Regions from separate parts of the Duganella sp. CY15W genome, predicted to be linked through region 2. Evidence: predicted binding sites of a transcription regulator. Region 2 holds the regulator's gene; the other holds the start of a gene.
The links. The regulator HrcA, encoded in region 2, represses chaperone genes, less so after heat shock. The targets are predictions, from matches to a motif close to TTAGCACTCNNNNNNNNNGAGTGCTAA.

Region 1: the regulator HrcA is predicted to act here: its motif matches at 1,497-1,523, upstream of rpoH (RNA polymerase sigma factor RpoH).

Annotation. Positions count from the first base shown of each region.
Region 1 is NZ_WWCQ01000004.1:267,207-271,553, reverse strand. It holds gene GTP58_RS21245 (hypothetical protein) at 1-398, opposite strand, end outside; gene rpoH (RNA polymerase sigma factor RpoH) at 551-1,438, opposite strand; gene ftsX (permease-like cell division protein FtsX) at 1,683-2,603, opposite strand; gene ftsE (cell division ATP-binding protein FtsE) at 2,600-3,256, opposite strand; gene ftsY (signal recognition particle-docking protein FtsY) at 3,267-4,298, opposite strand.
Region 2 is NZ_WWCQ01000003.1:101,407-105,753, forward strand. It holds gene GTP58_RS15405 (metallophosphoesterase) at 1-1,283, opposite strand, end outside; gene GTP58_RS15410 (HAD family hydrolase) at 1,360-2,067, shown strand; gene hrcA (heat-inducible transcriptional repressor HrcA) at 2,116-3,132, shown strand; gene fur (ferric iron uptake transcriptional regulator) at 3,164-3,592, opposite strand; gene GTP58_RS15425 (outer membrane protein assembly factor BamE) at 3,790-4,347, shown strand, end outside.

The sequences.
Region 1 (4,347 bases), on a different contig from region 2:
TCAAATTCGACCAGCGTGAAGTTGAGGCCACCCTGGTTGATCGTAGTCGTGCCGTTGGGCATGTTATCTGACAGAACGAAATTACTGGTGCTGCCATCAGGCTGGACCAGCGCGAAACTGAAGCTGATGTAGCCCGCCCAGACACAGACCGCGTCCTTGCGGCAGCGGCTATCGTTGACCCGGTCCAGCTTGAGCGCGGGCGCGCTGGACGCCACACCCGCGCCGCCCGTTGCGGCCGACGTGAGGGCAACGCTGCCGCCCTGGTGCAGCACGTAGGTGGTGGTGAACGGGGCCGGTGCGCGCACGCTGCCCGTGGCGCTGCCGCAAGCATGTAGCGCGGCCATGACGGCTACCAGTAGCGGTAGCACGAACAGCTGCCGTAGTATATTTTTTTTCATTAGAGCGCTCCTGCATCCTTTGAAAGCAAGCTTAGCAAAAAGACCATAGGCGCGGCGCACGAACGGCACGTGGTCAGCGCCACGTCAAAGGAGGGGCAAAAAAAATGCCGCTCGGCTTGCGCCGGCGGCATTCCGGGGGAAGCGGGGAGGTCTTACACGTACGCGGCCAGCGCACCTTTCATTTTCTTGAGCGCAGCGGCTTCGATCTGGCGGATACGCTCAGCAGACACGCCGAATTCATCGGCCAGCGTGTGCAGCGTGGCGCCCGAACCGTCGTCGTTGGCCAGCCAGCGCGCTTCGATGATGCGGCGCGAACGGGCGTCCAGCTTGCCCAGCGCTTCTTCCAGGCCTTCGGACTGCAGACGGGTGACCTGTTCGGCTTCCAGCACGCGGGTCGGTTCGGAGGCTTCCGACGACAGATAGGCGATGGGCGCGAACTTGTCATCTTCATCATCCGTCGGCGACTCCAGCGCAATGTCACGGCCGCTCAGACGGGTTTCCATTTCGATCACTTCTTCGCGCTTCACATCCAGCGTTTTCGCCAGCTGATCGATCTGGGCAGGCGTCATCGCGTCCAGACCTTGCTTGTGGCTGCGCAGGTTGAAGAACAGCTTGCGCTGGGCTTTGGTGGTTGCCACCTTGACCAGACGCCAGTTCTTCAGGATGTATTCGTGCATCTCGGCCTTGATCCAGTGCATGGCGTAAGACACCAGGCGCACATTCTGATCAGGGTCGAAGCGTTTGACGGCTTTCATCAGGCCGATATTGCCTTCCTGGATCAGGTCGCCATGTGGCAGGCCATAGCCCAGGTAGCCGCGCGCGATCGACACCACCAGGCGCAGATGGGACATCACCAGTTTCTGGGCGGCGCCCAGGTCGGCTTGGTCTTTGAGGCGCTTGGCCAGCGAGATTTCTTCTTCGTGCGTCAGCATCGGCAGGCGATTGACGGCCGAAATGTAGGCATCCAGGTTACCCAGGCTGCCGCTGAACCCGAGTTCCAGAGCGCTGTTATTGGCAGGTACCACGGACATCATAGTCATTTTCGTTCCCTTCGCTTGAGATTGCTTATGAGCACTAACGTACTCTTTCGAACATATATTAGCACTCTCTGTCGTTGAGTGCCAATCGTTCAAAATTTATGAGCCTGATAGTAAAAATGCTATCAAGACTTTGGATGCATTTAGGATGCTGGATGGATCTTAGGTCTGACTTAACGATGGAAAACATCGTAGACCTGCATTAGGGCGCGGTTCCGTACGCGGACGCACGGAACCGGGAGAGGACTTAGTTGAGACGGGCGGTATGGCGCTTGACCGACAGGCGGGCGCCAATCAGGCCCAGCGTCGCCGACAGCGCCAGCAGGGCGGCAATCGCTATGGCCGGCAGCGGCGCCAGCTGGAATTCCGATGCGTACAATTTTGCAAATTCGGCAATCGCGGTGTTCAGCGGGCGCAGCGCCAGCGTCACTGCGCCGAGCGCCACCGCGCCAGCACTCAGGCCCAGCAAGGCGCCCGTGTAATAGAAGGGCCGGTGGATGAAGCTGTCCGTCGCGCCGATCAGCTTGGACACCAGGATTTCCTCGCGCTGGGTCAGCACCTGCAGGCGGATGGTGTTAAAGATCACCGCCACCACCACCGTGCCCAAGGTAGCTGCGAGCAGCAGCAGCGCCAGGCGCAGGATGTTCAGCAGTGCGGCCAGGCGTTTGACCCAGGCCGAATCCACCTGCACGGTATCCACGCCGGGCAGGCTGCGGATCTGTTCGGCCAGCTGGTCGACATCGCCGCCGGCCTGGGCGTTGCGGAAGGCATCGAGCTTCAGCACATAGCTGTCCGGCAGCGGATTGTCGCCCAGGGTGGCCAGCACATCGGCCAAGCCGTTCTTGTCTTTCAGGTTTTCCAGCGCCTTTTCGCGCGGCGTGAAGATGATCTTCGCTTGCCGGTCTTTCACGGCCTGGCGCAGTTGTACCGCCAGCGCTTCGGCGTTTTCACGCGAAGTTTCCTGTTTCAGAAACACGCTGATTTCCGGATCGACCGACAGCGATTCCGACATCGGACGCACATTGTCCAGCAGCGTCACGCCCATGAAGGGCAGGGCCAGTGCAATCGCCACCACCAGAATATTGAACAGGAAACCACCGGGCGAACGGCGCAGGTGCACCAGTGCCGCGCTCAGCGCGTAGCGGTGTTGGCGGAACCAGTAGGTCATGCTGCCACCTCCAGCTGACCCTGGTTGAGGTGGATCACACGCGCGGCGGCATCCAGCATCTGTTCATCGTGGCTGGAGATCAGGCAGGTCACGCCCACCGAGTTGAACGCCTTGAGCGCATCCAGCACCTTGTTGGCGCTGGCGCGGTCCAGATTGGCAGTCGGCTCGTCGGCCAGGATCACTTGCGGACGGTTGACGATGGCGCGCGCGATCGACACGCGCTGCTGCTCGCCGCCCGACAAGGCCAGCGGCTGCGCATCGGCGCGGTCGCCCAGGCCAACCTTGCCCAGTGCGGCGCGGGCGCGCTGCTCGGCCTGCGTCTTGGAGGCGCCGGTCACCAGCAGCGGCAGCATGACGTTGGCCAGCACGCTGCGGTCGGTCAGCAGACGCTGTTGTTGAAAGATGAGTCCGAGATTACGGCGCAGGAAGGGCACGGCAGCCGGCTTGATGCGGGCGATGTCCTGGCCATTGACGATCACCTGCCCGGAGCTGGGACGCTCCATGGCGGCAATCATTTTCATCAGGGTGGATTTGCCGGCCCCGGATGGGCCGGCCAGAAAGACCAGTTCGCCTTTATTTACCGTCAGCGAGATGTCGCGCAGCGCCATCACATCGGAAGAGTATTGTTTCGAGACGTTCCGGAATTCGATCATAGAGGTCTGATTATCCAAGCAGTGCTTCTACAAATTCGGCAGCCACAAACGGCTGCAGGTCTTCAATCTTCTCGCCCACGCCGATGAAATACACCGGCACTGGACGCACACGCGCAATCGCTGCCAGGATGCCGCCCTTGGCAGTGCCGTCCAGCTTGGTAATCACCAGGCCGGTCAGCTTGAGGGCGTCGTCAAAGGCTTTGACTTGCGCCAGCGCATTTTGCCCGGTATTGCCGTCGATCACCAGCAGAGTTTCGTGCGGTGCGCCGTCCATGCCTTTGCCAATCACGCGCTGGACCTTTTTGAGTTCTTCCATCAGGTGCAGCTGGGTCGGCAGGCGGCCGGCGGTGTCGATCATGACCACGTCCACGCCCTTGGCTTTGCCGGACTGCACGGCGTCAAACGACACGGCTGCCGGATCGCCCGACGCTTGCGAGATCACGGTGATGTTGTTGCGCTGGCCCCAGACCATGAGCTGCTCGCGCGCGGCGGCGCGGAAGGTATCGCCGGCTGCCAGCAGCACCGACTGGCCGTGCGTCTGCATATGCTTGGCCAGCTTGCCGATGGTGGTGGTCTTGCCAGCGCCGTTGACGCCGGAAATCATCATCACGGTGGGCGTGTGGCGGCCCAGCTCGAAGGGATGTTGCAGCGGGGTCAGCAGTTCGATCAGCAGCTGTTTGAGCGCGGCCTTGACGGCGGCGGCGTCCAGCAGCTTGTCTTCCTTGACCTTGCGTTTGAGTGCATCGAGCAGGTATTCGGTGGCGTCGACGCCAGCGTCGGACATCAGTAGCGCCGCTTCCAGTTCATCGTACAGGTCGTCGTCGATCTTGGCGCCGACAAACAGGATGGACAGGTTGTTGGAGGTTTTGGACAGGCCAGCCTTCAGGCGCGCCATCCACGACTGTTTTTTCTCGGCCGGTTCTTCGATCGGCAGCAGGTCAGGGACTTGGATGGCGGCAGGCGCCTCGGCTGGGGTAGGGGCGACGACAGGCGCCGCAGGCGCTTCGGGAGCGACAGGTTTTTTCTTGAAGAAGCTGAACATGGATATGTAGTTGGGGTGCTGGCCAGCACGAAGTTTGCCTATTTTACCA
Region 2 (4,347 bases):
TCCATGGTCATGAAGCCGAAGCCGTCCACCCAGGAGCTGAAGTGCTCGACCACCGCGCCCGGCGCCGGCGTCACGCCCGGCGGCAAGCGTTCCGGCAGCGGCACGATGTCTTCCGAGGTGCCGGCAAACCCGGCAATGAACTGGCTCGGATGGCCGCTCGAGAAGCTGGTCTGCTGCCACAGGTGGACGTGGCCGGACAGCAGCGCCTGCACGGCGGGCGGGAAGTACTGCGGATTGACCGAGCCCATGGCCGCCTGCAGGCCGGCGTCGCCCGGCAGCAGCACGATGCTGCCGTCGGCCTTGCGGTCGGCGCCCATGCCCAGCAGCGGGTGGTGGGCGATGGCGAGGTTGTTGGGCGCCTGCTGCGACAGCGCGGCCATTTTGCGGTACAGGTCCTGGTACCTGGCATAGCCGATGTCGCCCGGTTTCAGGCCTTTCCAGGTGGTGTTGGCAGTATCCAGCACCAGCAGCTGGGTGGCCTGGCTGATCGGCACCGCATACGGATCGCTGTAGTTGCCGACGTCGTCATCGGCGGCGGCGTTGCAGTCGCGGCCCTTGAGCAGCGGGCGCGGATCAAGGAAGCGCCAGTAGCCCTGGCCGCCGCGCAGGCAGTTTTCGTGATTGCCGCGTGCCATGATCCACGGCGCCGCGTCCAGCAGCCTGGCGCCGGGCGCGAAGAAATCGGCGTCCCACGCGTCCCAGCCGTAGCCCCACGGGCTGCCGGCGCAGCCCGCGTTGCCGTCGGGGCAGGCGTTTTCGCGGTAGTGGTAGTCGCCCACGTGAATCACCAGGTCGGGCTTCCAGGCGGCCGCCTGGGCGGCAGTGGTGGCAAACGGGTATTGCTGGCTGTCGTTGCAGGCTTGCCAGCTGTTGCTGCTTTTTTGCAGGCGGCAGCCGGTGTCGCCGATCACCACGATGCGCTGCGGTTCCGCCTTCGGCAGCGGCAGTGCGCGGCCCAGCACGCTGGCGCTGGTGGTGCCGGCCGGCAGGGGCGTCTCGCAGGTCAGCAGCGGAAATTCGGCCGGTTTGGAGTCCGCCGGCGCCGAGGGCGTGGCGCGCAGCGCGATGGTCTGGGCCGGCGCGCGCAGCTGCATGGGCTGGCTGTGCTGGTTGATGACAATCGCGGGGCAGGCGGGCGCGTCGATCAGCACGCGGGCTACGGCGGCGCCGTATTCGCCCAGTACTACGTAGGAAGTGAAATCTGGCGCTGGCGACGGATTGGTGGCGGCGCAGCCGGTCAGCAGCAGGGCGATGGCCCCACGTTTCAAGGTAGATAACAGCACGGGATCTCCAGCGGAATAATCCGCATAATCTACCATGCCCTTACAATATGCCTGTTCCCCACCTTGTAGACCGATCATGACTTCACGCCGCCCCTTAGCCTTGCTGTTCGATCTGGACGATACCCTGTGGCCGATCGGCCCGGTGATTGCCGCCGCCGAAGTCAGCTGGCACGCCTGGCTGGCCGCGCATGCGCCCAGGGTGGCGCAGGCATTCAGCATTGCCGAGCTGCGCGTGCGCCGCATGGCGCTGCTGGAGCGCCGGCCTGAGCTGGTCGCCGATTTATACCAGCTGCGCCGCGAAGCGCTGGCCGAGATCTTTGCCGAGGCCGGCGAGGATCCGGTCCACATCGAAGGCTCGATGCAGCATTTTGCCGTGCAGCGCAACCGCGTGACGCCGTTTGACGATGTGCTGCCGGTATTGCCGCTGCTGCAGGGCATGCTGCGCCTGGGCGTGATCACCAATGGCAATGCCGACCTTGAAGTGATCGGCATGGACCACCACTTTGAATACCAGCTGTCCTCGTCCACGTTTGGCCGCGCCAAGCCGGACCCGGACATCTTCCGCGCCGCGTGCGAGGCCATGGGCGTGGCGCCGCAGGATGCCGTCTACGTCGGCGACGACCTGCGGCTGGACGTGCAGGGCGCCCAGGGCGCCGGCCTGCGCGCGGTCTGGATGAACCGCCACGGCAGCACGGCCCACCTGGACGCGGGCGTGACGCCGGATGCGATTTGCGCCACGTTTGACGAGCTGCTGGCCTGGATACGTGGGCAGATGCAGCATTGACGTGCATAATAGGCAGAACATCTTCACCGGCAATCACTGATATTTAGTATGCAACTCGATACCCGCGCACAAACCCTGCTCAAGGCCCTGGTCGAACGCTATATCGCGGACGGCCAGCCGGTGGGCTCGCGTGCGCTCTCCAAAATCTCCGGGCTGGAGCTGTCGCCGGCCACCATCCGCAACATCATGGCGGACCTGGAAGAGCTGGGCTATGTGGCCAGCCCGCATACCTCGGCCGGCCGGGTGCCGACGCCGCGCGGCTACCGGATCTTTGTCGATACCCTGCTGACCGTGCAGCACCTCGACGAGCAGGCCGTGGGCGCGCAGCTGCGCCTGCAGTCGCCGCAGCCGCAGAAGATGATTACCAATGCGGCGCAGATGCTGTCCTCGCTGTCGCAGTTTGCCGGCGTGGTGCTGAGCCCGCGCCGTGAATCGGTGTTCCAGCAGATCGAGTTCCTGCGCCTGGGCGAGAAGCGCATCCTGCTGGTGATCGTGGCGCCGAACGGCGATGTGCAGAACCGCCTGCTGTTGACGGATGTGGATTACAGCCCGGCGCAGCTGGTGCAGTCGGCCAATTACATCAACCAGAATTACGGCGGCCTGGCCTTCGATGAGGTGCATGCGCGCCTGCAGACGGAACTGCGCCAGCTGCGCGATGACATGGGCCGCCTGATGCAGGTGGCAGTGGAAGCGGGCAGCGAGGCGATGACGGATGACAGCGACAATATGGTCATCGCGGGTGAGCGCAACCTGCTGTCGGTCAGCGATTTGTCGTCGAATATGAGCTCACTGCGCCAGATGTTCGATATGTTCGAGCAGAAGACCGGACTGATGCAGCTGCTCGATGTGTCGAGCAAAGCCAGCGGCGTGCAAATCTACATCGGCGGCGAATCCAGCCTGGTGCCGATGGATGAGATGAGTGTGGTGACGGCGCCGTACACGGCCAACGGCAAGATCGTCGGCACGCTGGGCGTGATCGGCCCGACGCGGATGGCCTACGAGCGCGTGATCCCGATTGTGGATATTACGGCCAAGCTGCTGTCCAACGCGCTGAGCCACAATTAAATGTACCCCGCCTTGCCGGGCGGGGCAGGAATCAAGGACGGTGCGGGCAGGCGGTCTTGGTGCAGTTGCCGTAAATCGCCAGCGCGTGTTCGGCGATCTTGAAGCCGCGCTCCTGGGCAATCGCATGCTGGCGCTCTTCAATCGCTTCGTCGTAAAACTCTTCCACGCGGCCGCAATCGACGCACACCAGGTGGTCATGGTGCGAGCCCGCGTTCAGCTCAAAGATGGCTTTGCCGGTTTCGAAGTGGTTGCGGTTCAGCAGGCCGGCCTGCTCGAACTGGGTCAGCACGCGGTAGACGGTGGCCAGGCCCACATCCATATTGTCCGCCAGCAGGATTTTGTAGACATCCTCGGCGGTCAGGTGGCGCACTTCGCTGTTCTGGAAAATATCCAGGATTTTAATGCGTGGCAGCGTGGCTTTGAGGCCGCTGGCCTTCAGATCGGTAGGATTATTACCCATGTTGGAAACTCTATAGTGTGGTTGGCGGTTAGCTAGGCGCTAGTTTAACGCACTCCGACGCTGGCCGCACGTGCTTGCGGACCGGCATAAGTTTCTTGTAGGAATTTTACAGTTACAAAGAATTACCCCGTCGCGGACAGGGTGCTTTATGATATAGCGTTTTGCAGCACTTCCGCTCGACCAGATTGAGGACATTTATGCGCGTCACCCAGGCTTTTTCGCAGTCTTTGTTGCACCGTTTCACTCCTATTGCCGCCACCGCGTGCATCGCGCTGGCGCTGGGCGGCTGCGCGACCAAAACCACGCTGGGCGAGAAATCGACGGAAGTGAAAGACAGTGAGCCAACGCTGGACGCCAGCAAAGGCGCCCAGACCACCACCATCACCAAGCTGCAACGCTTCATGTGGTTCTTCTCGCCATATCGTCCGGATATCCAGCAAGGCAACTTTGTTTCGGAAGAAATGTTGGCACAGCTGAAAGTGGGCATGACCCAGGACCAGGTGCGTTTCATCTTCGGCACCGCGCTGCTGACCGACCCGTTCCACGGCAACCGCTGGGATTACGCGTTCCGCCTGGCCAAGGGCAACGGCGAAATCACCACCAGCCGCGTGATCGTGTTCTTCAAGGATGGCAAGGTGGAGCGCTGGGAAGGCGGCAACCTGCCGACCGAGAAAGAATACATCGCCCGTATCGCCGGCCCGGCGCCGAACGCCAAGAAGGAAGCGGCGACCGAAGCGGCGCTGGCCAAGCCGGCG